2 regions of the Enterococcus sp. AZ196 genome follow, and region 1 is predicted to be linked to the other one. Evidence: a T-box and tRNA genes for the amino acid it is inferred to sense, from the RefSeq annotation. Region 1 holds a T-box; the other holds one or more tRNA genes.
What was found. A T-box is a leader RNA that pairs with one kind of tRNA and senses whether it is charged. The one in region 1 lies ahead of pheS (phenylalanine--tRNA ligase subunit alpha), so its partner is inferred to be a tRNA-Phe.
Positions count from the first base shown of each region.

Region 2: it has a tRNA-Phe gene. The T-box ahead of pheS (phenylalanine--tRNA ligase subunit alpha) is inferred to sense a tRNA for this amino acid. The anticodon was not compared.

Region 1 covers NZ_JBIPAM010000001.1:734,741-755,487, forward strand. Annotated here, with positions in the region: gene racE (glutamate racemase) at 1-352, opposite strand, end outside; gene IGI67_RS03540 (hypothetical protein) at 493-726, shown strand; gene IGI67_RS03545 (amino acid ABC transporter permease) at 845-1,495, opposite strand; gene IGI67_RS03550 (amino acid ABC transporter permease) at 1,515-2,159, opposite strand; gene IGI67_RS03555 (transporter substrate-binding domain-containing protein) at 2,159-2,992, opposite strand; gene IGI67_RS03560 (amino acid ABC transporter ATP-binding protein) at 3,004-3,741, opposite strand; gene trpS (tryptophan--tRNA ligase) at 4,003-5,013, shown strand; gene IGI67_RS03570 (NAD(P)/FAD-dependent oxidoreductase) at 5,125-6,333, opposite strand; gene IGI67_RS03575 (prenyltransferase) at 6,348-7,250, opposite strand; gene IGI67_RS03580 (polyprenyl synthetase family protein) at 7,432-8,406, shown strand; gene IGI67_RS03585 (glycerol-3-phosphate responsive antiterminator) at 8,564-9,133, shown strand; gene IGI67_RS03590 (NAD(P)/FAD-dependent oxidoreductase) at 9,316-10,764, shown strand; gene IGI67_RS03595 (NAD(P)/FAD-dependent oxidoreductase) at 10,766-12,028, shown strand; gene IGI67_RS03600 (DUF1667 domain-containing protein) at 12,025-12,378, shown strand; gene pheT (phenylalanine--tRNA ligase subunit beta) at 12,438-14,855, opposite strand; gene pheS (phenylalanine--tRNA ligase subunit alpha) at 14,862-15,905, opposite strand; T-box leader at 16,234-16,433, opposite strand; gene IGI67_RS03615 (winged helix-turn-helix transcriptional regulator) at 16,481-16,825, opposite strand; gene addA (helicase-exonuclease AddAB subunit AddA) at 16,892-20,575, opposite strand; gene IGI67_RS03625 (PD-(D/E)XK nuclease family protein) at 20,565-20,747, opposite strand, start outside.
Region 2 covers NZ_JBIPAM010000001.1:2,943,267-2,950,887, forward strand. Annotated here, with positions in the region: tRNA gene IGI67_RS14220 (tRNA-Leu) at 1-56, shown strand, start outside; tRNA gene IGI67_RS14225 (tRNA-Arg) at 70-143, shown strand; tRNA gene IGI67_RS14230 (tRNA-Pro) at 147-220, shown strand; tRNA gene IGI67_RS14235 (tRNA-Ala) at 236-308, shown strand; tRNA gene IGI67_RS14240 (tRNA-Met) at 321-394, shown strand; tRNA gene IGI67_RS14245 (tRNA-Ile) at 409-482, shown strand; tRNA gene IGI67_RS14250 (tRNA-Ser) at 498-587, shown strand; tRNA gene IGI67_RS14255 (tRNA-Met) at 603-676, shown strand; tRNA gene IGI67_RS14260 (tRNA-Asp) at 695-770, shown strand; tRNA gene IGI67_RS14265 (tRNA-Gly) at 772-842, shown strand; tRNA gene IGI67_RS14270 (tRNA-Ile) at 861-934, shown strand; tRNA gene IGI67_RS14275 (tRNA-Glu) at 945-1,016, shown strand; tRNA gene IGI67_RS14280 (tRNA-Ser) at 1,029-1,118, shown strand; tRNA gene IGI67_RS14285 (tRNA-Met) at 1,134-1,207, shown strand; tRNA gene IGI67_RS14290 (tRNA-Asp) at 1,226-1,298, shown strand; tRNA gene IGI67_RS14295 (tRNA-Phe) at 1,304-1,376, shown strand; tRNA gene IGI67_RS14300 (tRNA-Gly) at 1,387-1,457, shown strand; tRNA gene IGI67_RS14305 (tRNA-Ile) at 1,474-1,547, shown strand; tRNA gene IGI67_RS14310 (tRNA-Ser) at 1,569-1,656, shown strand; tRNA gene IGI67_RS14315 (tRNA-Glu) at 1,670-1,741, shown strand; SMK box riboswitch at 1,844-1,927, shown strand; gene metK (methionine adenosyltransferase) at 1,925-3,115, shown strand; gene IGI67_RS14325 (MDR family MFS transporter) at 3,293-4,771, shown strand; gene IGI67_RS14330 (alpha/beta hydrolase) at 4,794-5,576, shown strand; gene IGI67_RS14335 (class I SAM-dependent methyltransferase) at 5,660-6,232, opposite strand; gene IGI67_RS14340 (TIGR01212 family radical SAM protein) at 6,207-7,187, opposite strand; gene IGI67_RS14345 (phosphatase PAP2 family protein) at 7,184-7,621, opposite strand, start outside.

The DNA.
Region 1 (20,747 bases):
TTCCTACTCGTCCTGTATCACTCGCCTTCAATGCTGCGCGTGAACCTGGTTGGATAACGCCGATCACAGGAATATCAACATTTTTTTTGATTTCATCTAAAGCGACTGCCGTTGCTGTATTACAAGCAATTACAAGCATTTTAATATTTTTCTTCAATAAAAAACGAGTCATCTGCCATGTAAACTCAATGACTTGCTCAGCTGGTCGAGGACCATACGGACAGCGTGCCGTATCCCCGAGATATAAAATTTCTTCATTTGGCAGCTGACGCATCGCTTCTTTGACCACAGTCAAACCGCCTACGCCAGAGTCAATAAATCCAATTGGTCTTTCATTTGACAAAACGCTCATCCTATCTAGTTCCAAGTATCACCTTATTTTCCACTTTTTGTTGAAATATTTCAAGCCCTAGAATCTTACAAGATAAAAAGCGTTTTCTTTTGAATGAATAATGATCAGTGCTAAACTAATTATGAGAGAGGTGGATGAAAATGGATAAAAAAGAACTAACCGAAAACTTAGGGAAAGTTTCTGCTGGCGATCGTAACCAAGACCCTGCAATCAAAGCCACTGAAAAAGAAGCAGAGAAACGAAAGAAGGATCCAAAAGATGAGCCGCTTGAACCAGGGTTGCTAGAAAAGCTTGGCAAAACACAAGCCGGTGCCGTCTATGAAGATCCAGCGATGAAGGAAACTGAACGTAAAACTGAAAAAGATAAAGAATAAGCAACGCAACCGTTATCAACTAAATGGCAAGAACAGCTTTTGATTGTTAGCGATACTTTTTACTGCTATGCAAAAAAGCGAAAATCTCCTCATCACAGAAGAGATTTTCGCTTTTTTTTTAATAGTTGTATTTACTGGTCTCTAATAAATTGGAGATCAGTGACAATACATAACAAACAACAAAATACATGGCAGTCATCGCGATAAACATCGGGATAACGTAATTTGTATTCTGACCATAAATAATCTTTGCGTTGTGAGTCAGTTCGGGTAACGAAATTATTACCGCCAAGGATGTATCCTTAATCAAAGAAATCAATTGGCTCAAAATTGCTGGCAGCATTGATTTAAATGCCTGCGGTAATACAATCATTGTCAGCGTTTGAACATATGTTAAACCAGAAGACATTCCAGCTTCCGTTTGTCCACTTGGTACAGCATTCAATCCGGCTCGGAAAATTTCCGACAACATCGCTGATTCGAAAATCGTTAAGGCGGCAACTGCTGCCCAAAAAATATTCAATTTGATCCCAATTTGCGGCAAAGCAAAATAGGTGAAGAAAATAATCAACAGCAACGGCAGGTTTCGGATAATATCAACGATAATGCCCACAATCCTTGAAAGAACAGGAACGTTACTATAACGAACAGTACCTGCGATACCACCAAGAATCATACTAAAAACAATCGATACAACTGAAACTTGAATCGTTACCCACAGCCCATCTAAAAGGAAACGCAAATTGATCCATGAAAAAGCATCACTCATATTCTTTTACCCTCCCTTTCTAGGCATTTGACCAATGCTTATCTAAGTAGTTCATCAGATAAGACAAAGGCAGCGTTAAAATCAAGTAAAATAATCCGACGATGATATATGTGTCGAAGGTGTTAAACGTAGTACTGGCAATCAAATCTCCTTGGTACATCAAGTCTAATCCAGCAACCATCGCTAAGATCGATGAATTTTTGATCAAGTTGATAAATTGATTTCCTAATGGCGGCACCACGATTTTGAATGCTTGAGGTAATACGATATATCGCATTGTTTCAGCATAAGAAAAACCAGAGGATAGACCTGCCTCCATCTGACCTTTAGGCACTGTTTGAATGCCTGAACGAACAGTTTCCGCTATAAACGCAGAAGTATAAATGGTCAAACCAATCGTCCCTGCTTGAAACCCATCAAAGCTATAGAAATACATCGGAGCTACTACGTAAAAGAACATCACAATAATCAATAACGGGATATTTCTGAAGAACGCCACATAAGCTTTAGCCAAGCTTCGAACTATTCGATTATGAGATAGTTGCAATATTGCCATCAGTGTTCCGATAATCAAACTGAATACTAGTGCCAACAAGCTCGCATAAATCGTAAATTTAAAGCCGCTGACAAAATCAGCAGAAAAAGTCTGAAATAATTGTGCCATTAAAATTGCGCCCCCTTCTTCGCCCGGCCATCTGCATCTTCAGGGAACCATTTTTCAAATATTTTATTATAGGTACCATTGTCATGCATTTTATGCAAAGCGGTGTTAACTTCTTTTAAGAAATCATCTTGACCTTTGTTAATGGCAATCCCATAGGGTTCATTTGTAAAAGTGCCGCCTGTCAATCCATAATTATCGTTTTCTGATGCCATCCCTAATAAAATTGCGTTATCAGTTGTCATCGCTTGTCCCTGTCCGGATTGCAACGCAGTGAACGCCTCAGCATAATTTTCCAATTCGAGGATTTTTGCATCTGGTGCATGTTTGCGAATGTTGATAGTCGAAGTGGAACCTTTAACTGCTAAAACCGTATCAGCAGCAGTCAGATCCTTAATATTTTTGATATGACTTCCCTTTTTCACTAATAAAGATTGTCCAGCATCAAAATAAATATCTGAAAAATCAACTTCCTTCTTACGATCTTCAGTAATCGTCATCGTCGCGATAATTGCATCGATATTACCGTTTTTAAGTAATGGAATTCGTGTCTTTGACGTCACTTCAACAAATTCTGCCTGACCATCCTTACCAAGAATTTCTTTTGTTATGGCCTTAGCAATATCAATATCAAATCCTTCGACCTTACGTGTCTTTATATCCATCATTCCGAATAAGCGTGTATCATACTTTACTCCCCATGTGATGGTTGGTTCCTCTTTGATCCGTTTCGCAATGTTTTTATTTGCGACACTTTCTCCTTTGCATCCTGACAGCACTATTGCAAGCAGCATCGGAAGAAATAAAAAGGAGACTAATTTTTTTATCTTCGACATAAGCCGCCCTCCTAATGATTGATAACTTTGCTGACAAATTGTTGTGCGCGTTCATCCTGCGGTCTTTCGAAGAATCCTTTGACATCGCGTGTGTCTTCTAATACTTCACCATCAGCCATAAAGATGATTCGATCTGCTACTTCTTTCGCAAATCCCATCTCATGTGTCACGACGATCATTGACATACCATCACGAGCAATTTTCTTCATGACATTCAAGACATCCCCGATCATTTCTGGATCAAGCGCTGATGTCGGCTCATCAAAAAGCAGCAAGTCAGGATTCATCGCTAAACCACGAGCGATGGCAATCCGTTGTTGCTGTCCCCCAGATAACATGGAAGGATAGGAGTCCTTCTTATCCAGCATGTCTACTCGATTTAATAATTTTTCAGCAGTCTTGGTCGCTTCTTCAGAAGACTTTTTCAAAACTTTAATTGGAGCAAGAGTGATATTTTCTATCGCAGTCTTATTTGGATAAAGATTAAAATGTTGAAAAACCATTCCAATATTCTTACGAATGTCTTTCAATTTGACTTCTTTACTATGTAAATTCTTTTCATTTACTAGCAACTCTCCGGAAGTGATGTCCTCTAATCCATTAATGCAACGTAACATCGTACTCTTCCCTGAACCAGATGGTCCGATAACAACGACCACCTCACCCTTCTCAAAGGCCAAGTCAATATTTTTCAAGGCATGAAACTTTCCATAGTATTTTTCTACATGCTTAAATTCAACCATTGGCATGCTTAACCACCTCATTTTCCCTTAGCGTTTTCTAATTTTTCCAATGTGAGTCTAATTATAAGCTAAATTTTTTTACTTTGTAAAGAAAAAAACTCATTGGCAGAAAAAAATGTTTCAATAACTCCTATCGCGATGTAACGTTTCTTAACACGAGATATGTTTGGACTTTCGATAAAAATACCGATAAGAGTTGTCATGTTTGAAAAAAAAAGGTAGTATTTGAAGAGACTATTGAAAGAATTTTTATGAAAAGGTGAGTTAATGAAAAATATCATTTTAACTGGAGATCGTCCTACTGGACAGCTACATTTAGGCCACTATGTCGGTTCATTGAGGAATCGCGTGCTTATGCAACAAGATCCTGATAATAATTTATTTATTATGATAGCTGATATGCAGGCCTTAACTGATAATGCAAAGAATCCTGAAAAAGTTTCATCAAATGTTTTGCAAGTTGCTCTAGATTATTTGGCGATTGGTTTGGATCCCAAACGTTCAACACTGTTTATTCAGTCGCAAATCCCTGAACTAGCTGAATTAACAATGTATTATTTGAACTTGGTTAGTGTCGGACGTGTTCGACGCAATCCAACTGTAAAGTCAGAAATTCAACAAAAGAACTTTGGAGAAAGCGTTCCTGCTGGTTTCTTTATCTATCCTGTTTCTCAGGCATCAGATATTACAGCATTTAAAGCCAATCTTGTTCCTGTTGGCGAAGATCAAAAACCGATGCTGGAGCAAACACAGGAAATTGTACAAAGCTTTAATCATACCTATGGTGAAATTCTCGTAGAACCAAAAGGAGTTTTTCCTGAAAAAGGACAAGGTCGTCTGCCTGGCATTGATGGCAACGGGAAAATGAGCAAATCACTAGGCAATGGAATTTATCTCGCTGATTCTGCAGACATTTTAGCTAAAAAAGTTATGAGTATGTACACTGATCCAAATCACATCCACGTGGAAGACCCTGGTCAAGTTGAAGGAAATATGGTGTTCACCTATCTAGACGTTTTTGGCACTGATAAAGAAAAAATCGCTGAGCTAAAAGAACATTATCGCCGCGGCGGACTTGGTGACGTGAAAATCAAACGCTACTTAATCGATGTTTTAGAAGCTGAATTTGGGCCTATTCGCGCTCGCCGTGAGGAGTATGCAAAAGACCCGAATGCGATCATGCAAATGCTGAAAGAAGGCAGTGAACAGGCTCGAGCAGTTGCTGCAGAAACTTTAGCTGAAGTGAAGCAAGCCATGGGAATTAATTATTTCGCATAGCCTGAACATCTCTAAACTATTAAATACAGATAGCAAAAACACTCGAAAAAAATCGAGTGTTTTTGTTTTTTCCTCTATTGAAACTATACTGCCGCAAAAAATAATTTCGGCTTAATGATAAAAGTCGAAACGGCCTTTCGCCATTACTTCTTTTACTCCGCCTGTTTCATACAACGAACGATCCATGATCGCTTTCTTAATAAAGGAGGCTGGATAAGCTGTTACTTCCGTTTTGCCTACAACACCAAAGGCATGAGTATTTCCGATTGATGCCACTGAGCCAAGAGATTTGAACGAGAACGGTTTACTTGGCTGCCCCTTCATTTGATTCAGGATATCTTTCCCTGCATAAGAGCCCATCTTAAGTGCAATTTGTGCGGTTGTTGGATATGGACGATTGCTTGAAGGATCCATGACAGCTGAAACATCACCTAGCAGATAGATATCATCATGATTTGGATCGGTCAAGTTAGGTTTCACCATTACACGACCACGTCGTTCTTCAAAACCAGACTCACCAATTACTTTGCTCCCGCTGACGCCAGTAGTCCAAACGATTGTTTTGGCTTTAAGAGCTACTAGGTCATTTTCATCATCTTTTGAATTTTGATAAATAACAGCACCTGGCTCAACTTTTTTTATCGGTTTTCCAGTCAGAAGCTTAACATCCCATTTGTTCAGGTGATCAATACAATATTGTCCTAATTTATCACTAAACATTGGTAAAATTTTGTCGACAGCTTCTACACAATAAATTTGGATATCTTCAGGTTTTACACCTGCCACTTCAGCAAATGCTTTACTTCCTTCAACCAAAGCACCTACTAGCTCTATTCCGGTAAAGCCAGCACCACAGACAACAATCCGTAAATATTCCTCATTTTTAGTTTCTTTATATTGTTTCATTTGTTCGAGGATATGTTTATGGACTTGATCAGCAGTTCTTACATCGACCATCTCTAAAGAATTTTCTTTCACACCAGGAATGCCAAACGATTCAGATTGAAAACCTAAAGCAACAATCAAATAATCGTATTTCAATGTTTGGTTTTCCAAGTATACTTCCTTTTGATCAGGATCAATTTTTTCAACTGTATCTTTGATAAAAGTAGTTTTTTTAGGATTTACAACATCCTTTATTGCATAACAAATTTTTTCATCTGGCTGTGTGCCGGCTGCCACTTCATGCAAACTAGTCGACTCATAATGGTAGTCATTCCTATCCACTAAACTGATATGAATATCTGCTCCTGATTTTTGCAGTACATGCAAAGCACGCAATCCTGCATAACCTGCACCTAAAATGACAATTTCCTTCATTTCTATTTCCTCCTTTAAAATAAGAACGTCAATGCAAAACTGATAACTTGCGCGACGGCCCCTACCGCTAAAATTCTGACCGCGCAAATGAACGTTTCACGTTTGACCTGTTTGACGCGAAATCGTTGCACTTGCTTGTAAATGAATGGTACGGCTAAGAATGTTCCAAGCACGGACCACGGGGCAATGCCTATGATCACCGAAAGCAAGATAGCAAGAAAAGCAGCGATATTCATTCCTTCAAATAAACGGATTGCTCGCGACTTTCCTAAATAATGAACCAAAGTAAAGCGATTGTTTTTTTCGTCTTCTTCTAAATCACAGATATTGTTTGCTAGCATAAGATTTGCTATCCACAGCGTATTCGGCAACGAAATCAGTAAAATCCCACCAATATTAGTAAAATCCCACTGGAAAACCTCATACGTGTTTAGGTAGACACACAAGAGAGTAATCATAAATCCCATCGTTACTCCTGAAAAGATTTCTCCTAAAGGCAAGCTGGATAGTGGCCTCGGGCCAGAGGAATAAAAAATTCCAACACCATAACAAAATAACCCCATCAATAAAAAAGGCCACCCGACTACGAAGGACAATCCGATCCCAATCAGTGCCGAAACAACAATCATTCCGATCATCATTCGGAAAACCAATTTCAAATCTAAATTCTCTCTCCCGATGATATTGGTTTTTTCTCGATAGTCGTGTATTTCCGTCGCATGGTGATAGTCGTTATAGTTGTCTAATATATCCACGGCCATGTTAAAAATGACCATCGCGACAAAGTATAACAGGACTAGACCTAAATGAAGTTTGTGAAAATTATACAGGCTAAAACAAATCCCAATAAAAAAAGGCAGGACGCTCGCGGTTTTCGCTTTAAATTCCACGAGTTCCAAGAAAACGGTTAAACTCATCTCACCCAACTTTCTCAATTTTCTTTTTCATATTCATTATGCTATTTTTATACTTTTTCTTCAAAGGATTTGCTTGTCTTTCATGTGCCTTCTCTCACGAAACACTAATTAAGCATTCTAGTAGTTTTTCTGGTGAGCATAGGATAGAATGGAGGTGAAAACGTTGTAAGAAGGAGCTCTCATGTTAGACTATTGGAACGAATACCCTAAAATACAGAAAAATCTAATTCAAGTTAAGAAATTGATCTCGCAAAGGCTTGTTATTAATAATAAATCGATTGAAGAGGCCATCACAAAATTTTCTTCTACAGGAGGAAAAATGATTCGTCCGGCACTCTTTTTTCTTTTCGCTGATTTTGGAGAGGAAAAAGAACAGGAACAATTAGTAAAAATAGCAGCTTCCCTTGAGTTATTGCACTCTGCTACGCTTATCCATGATGATATCATTGATGATTCTCCTACTCGACGTGGGTTGCCCTCAATTCAATCTCGGTTTGGCAAGGACATCGCAGTTTACACTGGAGATTTTATGTATACTAGTTATTTTGAATTACTGGCAGAATGTATGAGCGCTACTCCTTTTCTATTAAAAAATGCACAAGCGATGAAAAAAGTATTGCAAGGCGAACTGACACAAATGTCTTGCACTTTTAATCCCGATCAAACAATCTTCGACTATTTACGTAATATTAATGGAAAAACAGCTGAATTAATTCGGCTCAGCTGCCACGAAGGTGCTTATTTTGGGGGCTCAGATGAAAAACTACAGGCTCGTGCCAAGCGAATTGGCTCGGCAATTGGTCTAGCCTTTCAGGTATATGATGATATCTTGAATTTTTCTTTAGAGCTTGGGGATGAACAAAAACCGATTTTAACTGATGTCCAACAAGGAATTTTCACCTTACCTTTATTAATTGCACGCGACAATCAGCCTGAAATCATTCGTCCTTACTTAGAACGACCAGAAACCTTATCAAGACAGGATTTAATTCAATTAGCTTATTATGTTGACCGTTTTGATGGTATCGCTGGTGCTCTTGAGTTTGCAGAAAAATTAACACAAAAGGCTTTAAATGAAATTCAAGAATTACCCGAAGGCAAGAGTAAAGAAATTCTTAATACGGTTGCGATTCAGCTGTTGGAACGTTCTTATTGATATCACTGACATTGATTATACAAAACCCAAAACGTGGCTTTTCTAAAAAATACGCTTGGGTTTTGTTTTTTCTTTTCACAATCATTGTAAACAGTACTTCTTCTTCCATTTTTTACATGGTAAAATAAAACTGAAAACATGTAAGGAGCAATGTTAGATGAATACTCATGAACTATATCAAAAATTAGAGCTCTCTCCTGTAATCGCTGCTACAAAAAACGAGTTCGAGCTGGAGGCCGCGATTCAATCAGAATGTGAAGTCATCTTTGTTCTCCAATCACACTTAATGGAACTGGCGGAGCTGTCCAAAAAAATCAAAACAAATAAGAAAACAGCAATTTTACATGCGGATTTAGTTAAAGGCCTCTCTTCTGATGAGAAGGCCGTTGATTATATCAAACAGTCTACTTGCTTTGATGGAATTATCTCCACCAAACCAGCAATCATCCGTCACGCTAAAAAACATGGACTGCTAGCAATTCAGCGCTTCTTTCTATTAGATTCTTCCGCTTTAGAAAATGTTGTACGTCAACTAAAATATACGGAAGCTGATTTAGTTGAGGTGTTACCTAGTGTTTCACCAAAAATCATTAAGGAACTCGTCAATCATTCTAAAAAACCATTGATTGTTGGCGGTTTGATTCGCGACAAAGAGGACATCATGGGTGCCTTGGGTGCCGGAAGTCTTGCTGTATCAACCACAGAAGGTTTGATTTGGTCAATTTAACGATTGTTGATTTTTTATAAAGGTGTTATAATACAGTTAATTGAATATCGGCTAGAGATAAAAAGAGTATAGCGGCAAACGTCAACAAACATTGACGTTTGTTTACCTATACTCTTTTTTGCTGCATTCCAGGATGCAACTACTGAGTAAGTAGAAACTTAAATAAACGGGAGGAACTATCTATGTATGATGTAATTGTAATCGGTTGCGGAATCGTTGGTGCCGCAACTGCCTATGAACTAAGCAAATTTCAACTGAAGACTCTGGTTTTAGAAGCGGAAAACGATGTTAGCCTTGGAGCTACTAGAGCCAACAGCGCCATTTTGCACGCTGGTTTTGATCCCGAACCTGGCAGTTTAATGGCAAAACTCAACGTTGAAGGCGCAGAGCATGCAAAAGAGCTCTGTCAAAAACTCTCTGTTCACTACGATCAAATTGGCTCTTTGGTAGTTGCTTTTTCAGAAGAAGAGCTTGAATTGATTCAAACGCTTTATGAACGCGGAGTCAAAAACGGTGTGAAGGATTTGGAACTTCTGGATCAAACTAGCCTTCATAAGATGGAGCCCAACCTTTCCGCCGAAAGTTTGGGGGCGCTTTACGCCCCCACCGCAGCGATCGTAAATCCTTGGGAATTCTGCCTTGCTTTGGCGGAAACAGCCGTAAAAAACGATGTAGAAATTGCTTTGAACAATCGAGTAATCGATATCAAGAAAATTGAAGGTGGCTATGAAATTATAACGAATCAGTCTAGCTATCGGACTCACTATATCTTTAATGCAGCAGGCGTTCATTCAGATGATATCCATAACTTGATTGCGGAACCTAATTTTAAGATCACTCCAAAGCGCGGCGAATATTTTTTATTGGATAAATCAGAAGGAAGCGTGGTTAATCATGTGATATTCCAATGCCCTTCTAAAATCGGAAAAGGCGTTTTAGTTAGTCCAACTGTTCACGGAAATTTAATTGTCGGACCAAATTCAGAGGCTGTTCAGAGAAATGACCTAGACAGTGGAAAAGATACAGGAAATACTGCTGCGGGACTTAACACTGTAGCAACTTTAGCAAAGAAATCACTTCCTGAGCTTAACCTGCGAAATTCTATCAGAAATTTTTCTGGCGTGCGTGCAAATAATAGTGCAGGAGATTTTGTTCTTCAAGAGGCTGCTGTCGGTTTTATTGATCTGGCAGGTATTAAATCACCCGGCCTTACTTCTGCTCCTGCAATTGCTTTATATGGTATTGAATTATTAAAGAAATCTACTGGAGAAAATTTTGTTCGAAAAGACGAGTATGTTGATTCACGAGAAAAAATTATCTTTGAGGAACTCAGTATTGAAGAAAAAAATAGAGTTATTTCTACGAATGACACTTATGGCAGAGTTATTTGTCGATGCGAAACAATTACTGAAGGTGAAATTCGCGCAGCAGCACAATCCCCTATTCCACCAGCTTCTGTAGATGCTGTCAAACGAAGATGCAATGCTGGAATGGGTCGTTGCCAAGGAGGATTCTGTGGACCGCGTGTCGTTGAGATCTTAGCTGATGAACTACACAAATCGCCGCTAGATATTCTGCAGGATCGTCAAGACAGCTATATTTTAGTTGATGAAACCAAAGGAGGTCGTTAATATGCATGAGTTAATCGTCATTGGCGGAGGCCCAGCCGGTTTGGCCGCAGCTATAGCAGCTTACGAAAAAGGCGTCAGAGATATCTTGATTATTGAACGTGATCAAAAGCTCGGAGGCATTTTAAATCAATGTATTCATAACGGTTTTGGACTGCACTATTTTAAGGAAGAACTAACAGGTCCTGAATATGCAGCTCGATTCATCGAAATGATTGAAAAAACAACTATTAAGGTGTTATTGGATACCATGGTTTTGGAAGTAACAGAAGATAAGGAAGTGCACATTGTCAATAAAGAGCAAGGGTATCAAATCTTAAAATCTAAGGCCTTAGTTTTTGCTATGGGCTGCCGTGAGCGGACCCGTGGGGCTATCGGTATTGCTGGCAGTCGTCCAGCTGGTGTATTCACCGCGGGTACTGCGCAAAGATATGTCAATATGGAAGGCTATATGGTTGGAAAAAAAGTAATTATTTTAGGATCTGGAGATATTGGTTTAATCATGGCTCGACGTATGACTCTTGAGGGTGCAGAAGTTTTAGCCTGCGTTGAAGTAATGCCTTATTCCGGCGGGTTAACTCGAAATATCGTTCAATGCTTAGATGATTATGAGATCCCCCTGCTCCTTTCCCATACAATTACTGAAATTCGAGGAAAAAGCCGGGTAAATCAAGTAGTCGTTTCAGAGGTGGATGAAAACCGCCAGCCGGTTGCTGGAACAGAACAAATTTTTGATTGCGATACCATTTTACTATCAGTTGGATTGATCCCAGAAAATGAACTGAGTCGTGATGCAAATCTTGACTTAGATTCAAAAACGAACGGACCATTTGTTTTCGAAAATATGGAAACGTCAATTCCGGGTATCTTTGCTTGCGGCAATGTCGTTCACGTCCATGATTTAGTTGACTTTGTAACTGCTGAGAGTATAAAGGCAGGCACTTCTGCCGCTTCATACATTTTAGCCCAAACTAGTGAGCCGACAAATTGTCTTACTATCAAGAATGGCGCCCATGTTACTTATGTTGTTCCACAAAAAATTCGAGATGAAAATATTGATCGTCGGACTGAACTTTTCTTCCGTGTTAATAAAGTTTTTGATGAGAGTCAAATATTGATAAAATCGCAAGGAGAAATCTTAGCCAAACAGAAGAAAGCATACATCGTACCGGGCGAGATGGAAAAAATTAAACTATCTAAAAAGGTTTTGGAAAAAGTCACGAACGGAGAATTGGAAATTTGTGTCGAGGAGGTATCGAAAGGATGAAAAACTTTATCTGTATAATGTGCCCAAAAGGCTGTCACCTATCGGTTGATGAAAATAATGATTATCAAGTAAGTGGTTACAGTTGCAATAAAGGAGTAAAATATGGAAAAGCCGAAGCAACTAATCCTATACGAGTAGTCACGTCCACTGTTAGAGTCAGTGGTGGCAAGACGCACCTCTGTTCTGTTAAAACAGCTGACGGCATTCCTAAAAAGGCAGTACTAGAAGCGATGAAGGAAATAAATAAAGTCGCATTAAAGGCGCCAGTAAAAATCGGCGATATTGCTGTAAAAAATCTTTTAGAGACCGGTGTCGACGTTATCGTGACAAGTGATGTTCAGATTAGCTAAAAATACACTTCCTACTATATAAAACAGCCCTCAAAAAACATTTGAGGGCTGTTTATTACTTAACGGATAACCGCTTCTAATTTTTCTTCTAAATTTTTAGTAACTTTAGCCATGATACGATTAATCTCTTCATCAGTTAACGTCGCATCAGGATTTACAAAGGTCAAATTATAAGCCAATGACTTTTTGCCTTCTTCAATATTTTTACCTTGATAGACATCAAAAAGCTGCAGCTCAGTCAAGAATTTTCCGGCAGCGTCGCTGATAACTTCCGTGATGTCTGAATTAGTACTTGTCTCATTCACTAACATCGCAATATCACGACTTACTGCAGGATATTTTGAAACAGCCTCAAAGACTAATGGTGTTTTTTCTTTACCAATCAATGCGTCTAGATTCATTTCAGCCACATAGGCTGATTTTAGTTCATAACTCACAGCCATTTTAGGATGGACTTGACCGACAAAACCAATCAGCTCTTCTCCCAAATAAATACCAGCTGTTTGTCCAGGATGCATCTCAGACATTTGGGTTGCTTGGTAAGAAATTTCCTCAGTAAGACCTAAACCTTCAATCAATGCTTCGACCATTCCTTTAATTGTGTAATAATCGCAGTCTTCTGCTTTTCCTGTCCAAGATTTGTTAACAACATTACCTGTCACAGCAATTGCGACATGATTTTGTTCGATCGGTAAATCTTTTTTTGGATCATTGTTTTGATAAAAGACATGGCCGATTTCATAAAATGCTACATCATTATTTTTGCGCGCAACATTGTACGACAAGTCCTCCAGCAGACCGCTAATTAAGTTCAATCGCATTGTTGAGCGTTCTTCACTCATTGGCCAAGCTACCCGAGTCACCTTGCTTTCTTTCAACAAGAATTGTTGGGCCTTTTCTTCAGTCGTCAAGGCATAGCTAATCGCTTCTGATAATCCGGCACCTTCTAACAGATTCCGTACTTTTCTGGTCGTCTTTTGTGTTTCAGTCAAGAAGCCTGCAACTGTTTGTCCTTCCGGTAGTGTCGAAGGTAAATTATTGTAGCCATAAATTCGCGCAATTTCTTCCATTAAATCAGCTTCAATCGTGATGTCCCAACGACGCGGAGGTACACTGACGGTTGTTACACCTTCTTTAACTTCGGACGCAAATCCAAGTGCTTTAAAAATATCGTTGACTTGTTCTTGTGACAATTCCGTTCCTAAGAAACGATTGACCTTTTGAAGAGTCGTACTTACATCAACATTTTCAGGATGCACTTCACTTCCCTTGACAGCCCCTTGTAACACTTTACCACCGGCTAGCTCAGCGATCATCGCAGCTGCTACTTCTCCAGCTAAACTGATTTCTCCCTGATTGATCCCTTTTTCAAAGCGCATCGACGCTTCACTGCGCAGGTTATAGCTTTGTGAAGTGCGGCGAACCAATGTATGGTCAAACATAGCCATCTCTAATGCGACAGTCGTTGTCTCATCAGAAATTTCTGAATCTAATCCACCCATCACCCCTGCCAGTGCAACAGGGATTTCACCATTAGTGATTACGATATTTTCTGGATTCAATGTCCGTTCTACACTGTCCAATGTTGTAAATGGTTCATTTTCTTTTGCTCGACGAACCATGATTTCCTTGCTGCCTAATTTATCGTAGTCAAATGCATGCAACGGCTGGCCGAATAATAATAAAATATAATTCGTAACATCTACTACATTGCTGATCGGACGAATCCCTTCATTCATTAACCGATTTTGCAGCCATTGTGGACTAGGTCCGATTTTCACGTCTTTAATGATTCGAATTTCATAATGCGGCGCATCGTTTTTATCAGTCACAGACACTTTGATTTTATCGCTGGCTTTCTCCTCTGACTCCCTTAGTTCGACAGCAGGAAAATGGACTTCTTTTTTATAAATTGCTGCTACTTCATGTGCAACACCGCGAATACTTAGTGCATCCGCACGGTTCGGTGTAATTGATAGGTCAATTATCGTATCATCCATTTCTAAATATGGAAATACAGGATCGCCAACAAGTGCTTCTTCTGGTAAATAATAAATTCCTTCAGAATATTCTTTAGGGATCACGGAATCGCTAAAGCCAAGCTCTTGTAATGAACAGATCATGCCATTTGAAACTTGACCGCGCATTTTCCCTTTTTTGATTTTTACATTGCCAGCAATGCGAGAGCCGGGTAATGCAACAATCACTTTAATTCCAGCTTTGATATTGGGCGCCCCGCAAACAATTTGCGACAATTCTTCCGCGCCTACATCCACTTGACAGATCGATAAGTGATCTGAATCAGGATGCGGGATACATTCTTTTACATCACCAACGACGATTTTCTTCAAACCATCTTCTGGCGATTCCAATCCTTCAACTTCGATCCCTGTCAATGAAAGACGATCTGCTAAGTCCTTCGGTGCGACATCTTTAACGTCGACATATTCATTTAACCATTTATATGAAACTAACATTGCTTCCTACTCCCCCTTGAATTGTTCCAAGAAACGAACATCGTTTAAATAGAAATTTCGAATATCATTGACTCCATAACGCAGCATTGCAATCCGATCCGGTCCCAAGCCAAAAGCAAAGCCAGAATATTCTTTTGGATCAATACCCGACATTTCTAATACATCAGGATGAACCATTCCTGCACCGAGGATTTCGATCCAACCAGTATGCTTGCAAACATTACAGCCTTTACCGCCGCATTTGAAACAGCTGACATCAACTTCTACAGACGGTTCGGTAAATGGAAAATAGCTCGGACGTAAACGAATCTTGCGCTCTGCACCAAATAACTCCTTTAGTAGTACTTCTAACGTTCCCTTTAAGTCACCCATCGTTATTCCTTTATCAACGACTAAGCCTTCAATTTGATGAAATTGATGACTGTGCGTCGCGTCATCTGTATCACGACGAAATACTTTACCTGGTGAAATCATCCGCAACGCACCTTTTGAAAAATCGTGTTTTTCCATAGTACGTGCCTGAACTGGGGATGTATGTGTACGTAATAATAGCTCATCAGAAATGTAAAAAGTATCTTGCATATCTCGTGCAGGGTGATCTTTTGGCAAGTTCATCCGTTCAAAATTGTAATGATCAGATTCGATCTCCGTCCCTTCGACAACTTGGTAGCCCATTCCAACAAAAGTATCTTCAATTTCTTCCATGATTTGAGTCAAAACATGTCGTGTACCATGGGAAACTTGTTTTCCTGGTAAAGTGACGTCTAAAGTTTCTGCTGATAATTGCTTTTCTAAAGCCAACTCCGCTAAGGCTGCTTTGCGCTCTTCGATTGCTTTGGTTAAAAGATCGCGAATCTCATTGGCAAAAGCACCTACTACAGGACGCTCTTCTGCTGAAAGATCCCGCATTCCCCGTAATACTTCAGTGATTGGTCCCTTTTTCCCAAGAGTTTCTACTCGGATCGTTTCAACGGCAGAAAGCTCATCAGCTGCGTCAATCTTTGCTAACGTCTGACTTTTTAACTCTTCTAATTGCTCTTGTAAACTCATTGTTTTCTTCCTTTCCCATTTGCTTTAAAAAGATAGAAACTTCAAATTGAAAATGAAGCCCTATCGAATTTTCGACTGTTGGATGATTGTGAGGAATCGTTTACTACTCTTCAAACTGATCCTCAAAAAACTTGCATAATATTAAGTCAATTCTGATTTTTACTCTGTTTGATAAAGAAAAAAAGCAATAATCTTTCCATTTGTAAAGTGGCCAGCATATTCATATTCTTTAACAAGATGTGTCAAGGCCCTCATTCCATTATCCAACTTCATGTAAAATGAGCAAAAACGCGATTATTTCTAGAAATCGCAAAAAGACCTCGTTCCACAAAGGAACGAGGTCTCGCGTTACCATCCTAATTCGCCAACCGAATAAATTGGCGCTCTTGCTTTTTAACGACTATGCCGGTCTTTCGACAAACTCCAGAAGTGAACTTCATCTTTTCTTCTCTTAGTCTGCTTTCAGTCAGCGACAGACATTCCCTTTTAAGATATAAAAAGATTACTCTTTTCCATCAACGTTTTTTGAACTATTTAATTGACTATCCCAATACTACAAGAAATCAAAAAATTTATCAACTACATTCTTCATCCGTGATCCAAGTATCGCCCCATTGATGAATCTCATTCATTACATTTTTCAATGCTTCGCCCTTATTTGTCAGACAATAATCCATCCGTTTTTGGCTTCCACAAGCAATCACACGACCTACAATACCTTCTACTTCTAATTCTTTTAGTCGTTCGGTTAAAACTCGATCGCTAACATCTGGAATCATCGCAGCAATATCGACAAATCTTTGCGGTCCGCCTTCCAACAATACATCAATAATCAAACCGTTCCATTTTTTGCCTAAAATCTGAAAACCCTTCTCAAATTTTGGACAGAGTGAAAAATCCATTACTTCTACTTGTTCCATAATTCTCACCTCGATAGAGAGAGTATAGCACATCACTTACCTTTTATAAGTACATCTTGCCTGTACCTAAGGAGTTTTTAACAAATCAACTGCATGATTTCCTTGTAAAAAGATTAGATAAGCCGCTTCAACAGGCTTTTGTTTCGCCTTTTCTAAAGCATCCTTATAGAGATGCAATTGTCCGCGATAGCGGTTAATCAGCGTTTGTTCCCTTTCAGGAGTATAATAATCCGTCTTTAAATCGTACAAAATAATTCTATCATCAAACTCTAAATAACCGTCGATTATTCCATGAATTAAAATCTCATCTTGGTTTTGATAATCATTAAATAATTGATCTGCAGGCATCAACATCGCAAATGGTTCTTCACGATACAACCGGTCCGCATGTTGGATTACAAAACGACCAATATTAGTATCGAGGAAATGCATAATACTATCAACAGAAACCTTCTCTGCAATTTCCTGTGTTAATGTTTGTCGTGAAACTAGCTCCTCAATCAAGGCTTCGACCATTTCTCGCTTAGGATCCTTCTGTAATGGTAATAGCTGCATCACTAAGTGAGTAGCCGTCCCGATTTCAGCAGCGGACAGTTCCTTTTTCGTACTTAAAAATTTAGGTTCTCCTAAGTCGCTTTCAGTAAATCGATAGTGTGTTTGTGCACGAGAAGAATCAAGCTCCAGCGCTAATCGATTATCTGGATCATCATAAAGTCGTTTCAGTTCTGATACCGATTGATAGCTCGTTGTTTTCGTCGCTTCCGGATAAGGATATTTAAACAGCAAACTTTTTTTCAACGGTTGGATATTGATCGTTCCTTGGGGGATTTCTAGTGTTTTAATCTCTGGAAGATATCCCTGAACTTTCTCGACAATCATTTGCGGATCCGTAAAATTCAGTTTGAATGTGGCCGGGTGGTGCTTCAAAACAGCAGGCTGATTGACAATATACTCGTTCTGATAATTTTCCATCAGCGGATGTCTAAATAAACTCAAGCCAATCCAATCAAAGAAGCTATCATTTTGACCATTCCTAAGACCTGCATCTAAAACTAAATTTTCGTTCAAAGAGCCTTTGCTCCACGTCTTATATGCTGCAGCTTCATCATCATAAGAACCCACCAAGAATAATTTTTGCTCTGCTCGAGTTAAAGCAACATACAGTTTCCGCATTTCTTCTGATAGCAGCTTATTCAAATTCTTCTGCTTGACGGTTTGAAAGAGTAATGTGTCTTTCCTTACTCGGGTATCCGGCGTCAATAACTTCACGCCAAGTCCTAATCGCTCATCAAATACATAATTTCTTCGTGTATCCTGAACGTTAAAGCTTTTGCTCATATCCATTAAAAAGACTATCGGAAATTCTAACCCTTTACTTCCATGGATCGTCATTACTCTCACAGCGTCTGAAATTTCTTCAGTAGGAGGCTCGCCTAAGTCCTTATCTTTTTCCTGCATTTTTTCAATAAAGCGAATAAACTGGTACAAGCCGCGGAAACTACTGCGTTCATAATCCTTTGCTCGTTCAATTAATGCTAGTAGATTTGCATGGCGCTGCTGTCCAGCAGGCATTCCTAAAACATAATCCAAGTAGGCTGTTTCATTATAGATTTTCACTAATAAGCTGGCCAACGATTCGCGCCGAGCATACTCACGCCAATCACCCAATTGAGATAAGAAGACTGTCAATTTTTGGACAGTGATATCATCATTCATTTGAACATATTTTTTTACTGCCTGGTAATACTCTTTTTGCGGCAATGCTAGGCGGACCTGTGCCAACTCTTCTTCCTGCAAGCCAACTATCGGTGATCGTAAAACTGCGGCCAAAGGAATATCCTGATACGGATTATCAATAATCTGTAAGAGAGAAATCATTACTCGCAGCTCTGTTGATTGAAAATAATTTTGTGTATCATTGATAGATAACGGAATTCCCAATTGTTTAAACACTTCCAGAATCGTTAAATTATTGCTTCTAGTTGGTGTTAAAAGTACGATATCTTCATAACGTATTGACCGCATCGCTTTTTGTTTTTTATCATAGACTTCAAATCCTTGATCAACTAATTCACGAATCTTGACGGCAGTCATAAATATTTCACCCATGGATTTATCTTCTATCCAATCAGGAGTCTCCCCGTTTTTTTGATAGATTAGTAACTCTGGACTAAATGTCTCCGTTTCAGGAAACGCCGTGAAGCCATTAATCAATTCTGCTTGTTTATCATATTCAATCTGTCCAACTGTTTGATCCATTAATTGAGTGAAAATCAAATTGGTGAAGTCTAAAACTTCTTTGCGAGAACGGAAGTTTTCTGCCAAAATGATTCTGCGCCCTCCATTTTCATTAGCAAAATCATGATATTTTTGGATAAACAAAGTTGGGTCGGCTAAACGAAACCCATAAATCGATTGCTTGACATCACCTACCATAAAGAGATTTCCCGGCTCCTCATTACTAAGCTGACGCAAAATAGTTTCCTGTAACTGATTGATATCCTGATACTCATCTACTAAAACCTCGGTAAATCGACTGCGATAATAATCTTCGGCAGGTCTTGTGCCATCAATCTCTGCTTGCAAAATTTGCAAAGTAAAATGTTCCAAATCATTGAAATCCAGCATCCCTTTTTCACGTTTTTTTGCGGAATACTCTTCGATAAATCGTTTTTCAACACGAACCAATTCTTCCACAATCGGTAATGCTTCCTGCAAACGTTCCACTTGCTCCTCTGGTGAAACTAAAAAGTACATTTCTTTGATCTTCGTCAAACTCTGCTTTGCCTGGTCTCGATAATTCTTACATTCCGTGATTATATCGCCATAAAGTTCTTTGACATCTTTTTTTCTTGGAGAAGGATACACTGGAAATTTGAGATTCTCAAAAAAAGTATAGACCGTCGATAAATCGTCCTCTACTAAGGCTTTTTCAATTTGCTGGACAATACTCTGTTCGTTTTGGGCAACATCTGCAATCTTTTGCAAGTCATCAATCCCTTGACTGGCAGAGAGCATCCACTGATAAGTTTGACTGGCCTCTTGTAAATTAGTCAAAACTTGCGGACGGATTAACTCACGATATAAATCTGAATCCACTAAATTTCCTACTCGATAATTCTCGACTAATCCATCTAACCACTTGAACGGTTCAGGATTTGCTCGGGCAAATTCATACATTGAGAGAAGTAAATCTTCCAAACCACTGTCACTGCGATCATTAGAGAAGTTCTCGGTTAAACGATAAAAGATTTCTTGATTTTCTTCATAAAAAGTTTCTCTAAGATCATCCCAAACATCCTCTTTCAATAAAATCGTCTCCGTGTCATCCGTCAACATGCGATAACTTGGATCTAGATCGATCAAGTAGAAAAAGCGTTGAATAACTTTAGAACAAAACGAATGCAGTGTCGATATATTCGCCATTGGCAGCAGTGTCAATTGACGTGTAAAATGATTTTTTAATTTTTGATCCGTTTCTTCATTAATTGCTTCCTGCAGTGCTGATTGAACTCGTTCCTTCATTTCACTAGCTGCCGCCTCAGTAAAAGTCACGACTAATAACTGATCGACCGAGAGCTGCTGTCGCTTAATCTTTTCGATTACACGCCGAACAAGTACCGCTGTTTTTCCTGATCCTGCTGAAGCTGAAACCAAAAGATTAGCCCCTTGATCATAGATTGCCTGCCACTGGGAATCTGTATACATTTCATTCGGCGCTTTTGGAGGGATAGAGAAGTTAGTTGTCATGTAGTTCTTCCTCCATTCGTTTTAAGACTTCTTCCTTAGATAGTTTTTCTAAGCGGTGATAATTATTTTCCTTCAACATCGCATCGAACTTGCAAACACTACGGAAAGGACAGTATTGACAGGCAATCCGTTGATTATCTTTGTAGGTTGGATTCAATTTGATTTCACCAGA
Region 2 (7,621 bases), 2.2 Mb from region 1:
GACTTAAAATCCTGCGGTGAGTGATCACCGTACCGGTTCGATTCCGGTCCTCGGCATTAACTAAATAACGCACCCGTAGCTCAATTGGATAGAGTACTTGACTACGAATCAAGGGGTTAGAGGTTCGAGTCCTCTCGGGTGCATTTCGGGAAGTAGCTCAGCTTGGTAGAGCACTTGGTTTGGGACCAAGGGGTCGCAGGTTCGAATCCTGTCTTCCCGATAGAAACAAAATTATGGGGCCTTAGCTCAGCTGGGAGAGCGCCTGCTTTGCACGCAGGAGGTCAGCGGTTCGATCCCGCTAGGCTCCATTTTATTAATAACGCGGTGTAGCTCAGCTGGCTAGAGCGTCCGGTTCATACCCGGGAGGTCGGGGGTTCGATCCCCTCCGCCGCGATTTCATTCGAGCCAGGACCTTTAGCTCAGTTGGTTAGAGCAGACGGCTCATAACCGTCCGGTCGTAGGTTCGAGTCCTACAAGGTCCATAGAGACTCTTTTACGGAGGATTACCCAAGTCCGGCTGAAGGGAACGGTCTTGAAAACCGTCAGGCGGGTAAAACCGTGCAAGGGTTCGAATCCCTTATCCTCCTTTTTAATAATATTATCGCGGGATGGAGCAGTCTGGTAGCTCGTCGGGCTCATAACCCGAAGGTCGTAGGTTCAAATCCTGCTCCCGCAATTAAAAACTAAAAATTACGGTTCCGTGGTGTAGGGGTTAACATGCCTGCCTGTCACGCAGGAGATCGCGGGTTCAAATCCCGTCGGGACCGCCACGCGGGTGTAGTTTAGTGGTAAAACCACAGCCTTCCAAGCTGTTGTCGCGAGTTCGATTCTCGTCACCCGCTTTTAGTTTTTTTTAAGAAGGGCCTATAGCTCAGCTGGTTAGAGCGCACGCCTGATAAGCGTGAGGTCGATGGTTCGAGTCCATTTAGGCCCATTAAAATCATGGCCCGTTGGTCAAGCGGTTAAGACACCGCCCTTTCACGGCGGTAACACGGGTTCGAGTCCCGTACGGGTCATTATTTTTATTTGGAGGATTACCCAAGTCCGGCTGAAGGGAACGGTCTTGAAAACCGTCAGGCGGGTAAAACCGTGCAAGGGTTCGAATCCCTTATCCTCCTTTTTAATAATATTATCGCGGGATGGAGCAGTCTGGTAGCTCGTCGGGCTCATAACCCGAAGGTCGTAGGTTCAAATCCTGCTCCCGCAATTAAAAACTAAAAATTACGGTTCCGTGGTGTAGGGGTTAACATGCCTGCCTGTCACGCAGGAGATCGCGGGTTCAAATCCCGTCGGGACCGTTTCTGGCTCGGTAGCTCAGTTGGTAGAGCAATGGATTGAAGCTCCATGTGTCGGCAGTTCGATTCTGTCCCGCGCCATATAAGAGTTGCGGGTGTAGTTTAGTGGTAAAACCACAGCCTTCCAAGCTGTTGTCGCGAGTTCGATTCTCGTCACCCGCTTTTAGTTTTTTAAGAAGGGCCTATAGCTCAGCTGGTTAGAGCGCACGCCTGATAAGCGTGAGGTCGATGGTTCGAGTCCATTTAGGCCCATTAAAAATCTTTTTGGTTTTTGGGGAAGTACTCAAGTGGCTGAAGAGGCGCCCCTGCTAAGGGTGTAGGTCGGGAAACCGGCGCGAGGGTTCAAATCCCTCCTTCTCCGTTTTTATTGTTATGGCCCGTTGGTCAAGCGGTTAAGACACCGCCCTTTCACGGCGGTAACACGGGTTCGAGTCCCGTACGGGTCATTTTGAGACGTTTTCTAACGTCTCTTTTTTTATGCTCTGAAAATAGATTTTTATAAGTTTTAAGATTTATTGGTGACAGGAGCTGTTTTTCTGTTATAATCGAGTCGTTGCAAGTTCCCGATAGGCTCTGGAAAAGCTCAGAGATTCCTTGTAACCGAATAAAAATTAGGGGGAATATATATAATGGAAGAACGTCGTTTATTTACATCTGAATCAGTTTCAGAAGGACATCCGGATAAGGTTGCTGATCAAATCAGTGATGCAATTTTGGATGCGATTTTGGAAAAAGATCCAAAAGCCAGAGTTGCATGTGAGACATCTGTAACGACTGGGCTTGTTTTAGTTTTTGGAGAAATTTCTACTTCGGCGTATGTAGATATCCAAAAGGTTGTGCGTGAAACAATTAAACGCATTGGGTATACAGAATCTAAATTTGGTTTTGATGGAGACAATGTAGCTGTTTTAGTTGCGATCGATGAACAATCACCTGATATTGCACAAGGGGTGGATGATGCTTTAGAAACTCGTGGCAAAGAAGAATTGTTGGATGATATCGGTGCTGGGGATCAAGGTCTTATGTTTGGTTTTGCAGTAAATGAGACACCTGAATTGATGCCTTTACCCATTTCGTTGAGTCATCATTTGGTGAAGCGTTTGGCTGATTTGCGTAAGTCTGGTGAAGTTGCCTACTTTGGGCCAGATGCAAAATCACAAGTAACGGTAGAGTATGATGAAAATGGCAAGCCATTGCGTGTGGATACAGTCGTTATCAGTACTCAACATAACGATGATGCTGACAACGAGACGATTCAAAAAGATGTAATGGAAAAAGTGATCAAGCATGAAATTCCTGCTGAATTATTAGATGAGAAGACAAAATACTTTATCAATCCAACTGGTCGTTTTGTAATCGGTGGACCTCAAGGAGATGCTGGTCTAACTGGACGTAAAATCATTGTTGATACTTACGGTGGTTATTCACGTCACGGCGGCGGTGCTTTTTCTGGTAAGGATGCAACCAAGGTAGACCGTTCAGCTTCTTATGCTGCACGTTATATTGCTAAAAACATCGTAGCTGCCGACCTAGCAGAAAAAGTTGAAGTCCAACTTGCTTATGCGATCGGTGTAGCACAGCCAGTTTCTATTTCAGTGAATACTTTTGGGACAGCTAAGGTCTCTGAAGAAGCTTTGATTGGCGCAATTCGGGAAAACTTTGATTTGCGACCAGCTGGGATTATTGAGATGCTCGATTTATTACGTCCAATTTATAGTGATACAGCTGCCTATGGTCATTTTGGTCGCACAGATGTGGATCTACCATGGGAGCACGTAGATAAAGTTGCTGCGTTGAAAAAAAGTTTGAATTTGGCATAGATCGTACAGACATAAATTATTTATGGAGTTCACGAGGCGGTTTCTATTGGTCATTGATCGATGGGACCGTCTCTTTTTGTCTTTTTAACTAAGCAAAAAAATCAATTAAGAAGAGTGTCGCACCATCAGTATCTTAATAGGGTGTGAATGAGAGGATAAATGGTTATGGAGGGAAAAATGAAAAGAAAAACGAATGTAAAGGTTGTAACTGCAGGGATTTTTATCGCAACGTTTATGTCAGCGATTGAAGGAACCATTGTGACGACAGCTATGCCAACGATCGTGGGTAGTTTGCATGGGATTGAAATAATGAATTGGGTCTTTTCAATTTATTTATTAACAAATGCGATGATTACACCGATTTATGGGAAGCTGGCGGATAAAATTGGAAGAAAACCAATTTTTATCGTCGGTATTTTACTATTCGTATTTGGTTCAGCATTGTGTGGAATGTCTAATGAAATGCTGACGCTGATCATTGCTCGAGGGATTCAAGGAGTTGGTGCTGGTGCGATTATGCCGGTATCATTGACGATTATTGCGGATTTATATGATATTGAGAAGCGGGCAAAAGTTTTAGGTTTAACAAGTGCTGCTTGGGGCGTGGCTAGTGTTTTTGGTCCTCTTGCTGGCGGCTTGATCGTGGATACGATTGGCTGGCATTGGATATTCTTCATCAACGTACCGATTGGTCTTGGCTTGATTGTGTTGTTGCAATACTTCTTTGTGGAAGAGAAAAAAGTACATCAAGCTAAGAAAATGGATATTTTCGGCAGCATGTTCCTTATGTTGACATTGGTGAGTCTTTTGCTGGGTTTCCAGCTTTTAGGCGACAATGGAATTACTGTAACCGTTATTGGTTTATTTGTGATGAGCGTTCTTTCGTTAGGTCTTTTTATCCGTACGGAAAAACGTGCAGAGGATCCAGTAATCAATTTGAATTTATTCAGTAATCGCACCTTTGCAAGTGTAAATATTGTGGCTGCTTTGATAAGCGGCTTTTTAATGGGATTGGATGTTTATATTCCTATGTGGATGCAAGGGGTGTTAGGAAAGCCGGCGGGGCTTGGCGGCTTGGTTTTAGCACCGATGTCGATTGTCTGGATGTATGGTTCTTTTTTATCGGGACAATTATTGCGCAAGTATGCAGCAAAATGGATAATTATGGCTGGTTTAACCATTATTTTAGCTGGTGGAGGAACGTTGTTGGCATTACCGATGCAGAGTCCTTTTTGGGTATTCTTCATCATCATGGGTGTTCTGGGGATTGGTTATGGTCTAGCCGTCACGACTACGACGGTAGAAGCACAGGCCAGCGTGCCCAAAGAAGAAATCGGCGTAGCGACATCATTTAATACGTTGTCCCGTACGATAGGACAGACAGTGATGGTCTCACTGTTTGGTATCATCTTGAACATCGCAAACGGACAGCAATTAGTAAACGCAGGAATTACTGACCTAGATATTATGAATCGATTGATTAATCCCCATACAGCGCTGCAAATTGAAGCGAGCCTGCGAGCAGAGTTACGAGAAGTTCTTTTTTCCAGCTTGCATTGGGTGTATTTCGCAGGACTGTTGCTGATTATTTTTGCACTAGTTTTCAGCTTTATGGTTGGCAAACAATCGAGAAGTGTTAAACTAAACGAAGAATAAAAGAACTGGAGGTTCTAGCTGAATGGCTTTTTTACAGGTGAATGTCTATTCGAACATTTTACAAATGGAAGTAGCAATGAATGTGATCCTGCCTCAAACTACACACAAAAAAATTGGAACTGAGACTGCTGGCATAACCGAAGATGTCCCTGTCTTGTATTTATTGCACGGCATGGGTGGGAATCATAGTGTATGGGAGCGTCGTACCTCGATCGAACGTTACGTGGCCGAATATCAGATGGCGGTAGTCATGCCTTCGACGGACCTGGGATTTTATACTGATACGACCTACGATATGAAATACTGGACATTTGTTTCGGAGGAACTCCCAACGATCGTTCATGAGCTGTTTCCTCAAATTACTTGCAAACGAGAAAAAACTTTTGCAGCAGGTTTATCGATGGGTGGTTATGGTGCGTTAAAATTGGGGTTGGCAAAACCTGAAAATTTTGCGGCAGTAGCGTCATTATCCGGTGCGGTTGTGTTAGCAGATGTAGAAAGCTTATTGCAGGTACGCAATGAGGCGTATTGGCAAGGCATTTTTGGACCGTTGGATCAGATTCAAGGCTCCGTAAATGATCCGCTGTATTTATTGGATAAATTAGTAGCAGCACAAAAAAAGACACCTCGGTTTTTCTTAGCATGCGGAACCGAAGATGAGTTGTATCCTGCTAGTCAGTATATGGCTCACAAAATGAAACAGAAAAACCTCGATGTGACCTTTGAAGAAGGACCAGGCAGACATGATTGGGTGTTTTGGGATACTTGGATCAAACGAGTATTGGAATGGTTTAATGAAGTGTAAACAGCGACTATGATATAAGTAAAAAAGATGGCTTCAATTTCCGAATGGAAAATCTGAAGTCATCTTCTTTTATCTTGTCTGCACTAAAAATGATACGATCGTCTTTTTTCTACACAAAGCAGAATTGGCGGATTATTTTTTTGATTGATGAATTGATAATTCAAGACACTGAAATTTTCTTGTGGCAAGTTTTGGCAAAAATGCAGCACTTCATTTTTTTCGGCTTCGCCGCCTTTATGACCGTAATAAATGACAACGATCATTCGTCCGCCAACGGTCAAGCGCTTCAAAATTGCTGACATCGCTCGTTTGGTAGTTTCTGGCAGCGTGATAATCTGCTTGTCGCTTTTCGGCAGGTACCCAAGATTGAAGATCGCTGCTTGGATGGATTGATCAGCAGGGATGTTTTCTTCAATTGTTTCATGCCCTGCAAGAAAAAGCGTTGAACGCTCGGCATATTCCGCTAGTTTTTCTCGAGTGTTTTGAACAGCTTGCTCTTGGATATCAAAAGCATAGACGTGCCCCGTTGGACCGACTAATCCAGCTAAAAAAAGCGTATCGTTGCCATTTCCCATCGTGGCGTCAATCACGTGATCTCCTTCAGAAACTGTTTCTTTTAGCAACTGATGACTAAAACGCAACGCTGTTAGTAACATGCTTTAAATCCTTTCTTAAGGAATATTTCCCTTGGTAAGAGTCGCGGCGGATCAGTTCTTGATCAATCGCATTCAAGACTTCCCATTTTTTCAGACTCCACATCGGCCCAATCAATGAATCCCACGGTGCATCACCAGTCAAACGATGGATGATGATCTCTGGCGGAATCATTTCCAACTGATCACAAATGACTGTGACGTAATCCTCCTTGCTCATTAGCTGTAAATGTCCATCCGCATAATCTCGCAGCATTTTTGTATTGCGCATTAGGTGCAGCAGATGTAGTTTGATGCCTTGAACATCAGAGTCTAAAATCGTTCGGCGGACATTTTCCCGCATCATATCTAATGATTCACCCGGAAGTCCATTAATCAAATGGGTGCAGACATTGATATTGTGCTTGCGTAAACGGGCAACAGCGTCAACATAGGTTGGGTAGTCATGGGCGCGGTTGATTCTGTCACTCGTAGATTCATAAGTTGTTTGCAAACCTAGCTCGACCCATAAATAGAGCCGTTGATTGAGTTCCGCTAAATAATCTACGACTTCTGGCGGCAAACAATCTGGACGAGTGCCGACAGATAAGCCAACGACACCCGGAAGGTTGACAACTTGTTCAAATCGTTCTCGAATCACTTCGACTGGTGCATGTGTATTGGTGAAATTTTGGAAATAAACGATATATTGATCTACGCTAGGCCATTTTTTGTGCATCATATCGATTTCTTTGTGAAATTGCTGAGGAAGCGGATCACTAGGAGCGACAATCATATCCCCAGACCCAGAAACACTGCAGAAAGTACAACCGCCATGTGCGACCGTACCATCGCGATTTGGGCAATCAAAGCCGCCATCTACAGGTACTTTAAAGATTTTTCCGCCAAACTGCTGGCGTAATGCGTAATTCCATGAATGATACCGTTTGGTTGAATCATCACTATATTGAAAGGTCATTTTTGTCTCCTAATTGCTTTGAGATCATAAGCTAATTTTTTTTGTTTATAATAAGGGTAGGTAAACAGCAGCCAACTGCTGCTAAAGAGTACGCCACCAAGAACATCGCTCGGATAGTGAACCCCTAGATAAATTCGACTGACGACGATACTAAAAATCAATAAACCGACCACAATCTGAGCGATTAAACGCGGTGTTTTTTCCTTAAAGAACAGAGCCATAACAAAAATCAAGGTACCATATAATAGGGTACTGGCTGTTGCATGGCCGCTTGGAAAGCTAAGACTGTGTTCGCTCACCATATGAGGTAAGATCGTTGGGCGTGTCCGATGAAAAAAAAGCTTCAGCGAATGATTGCCGATCCCGCTGATTAGTGCCATACTGATTGCCAGCCATAAAGCTGTGACTTTTTGCTTATTGAAATAAAACAAACC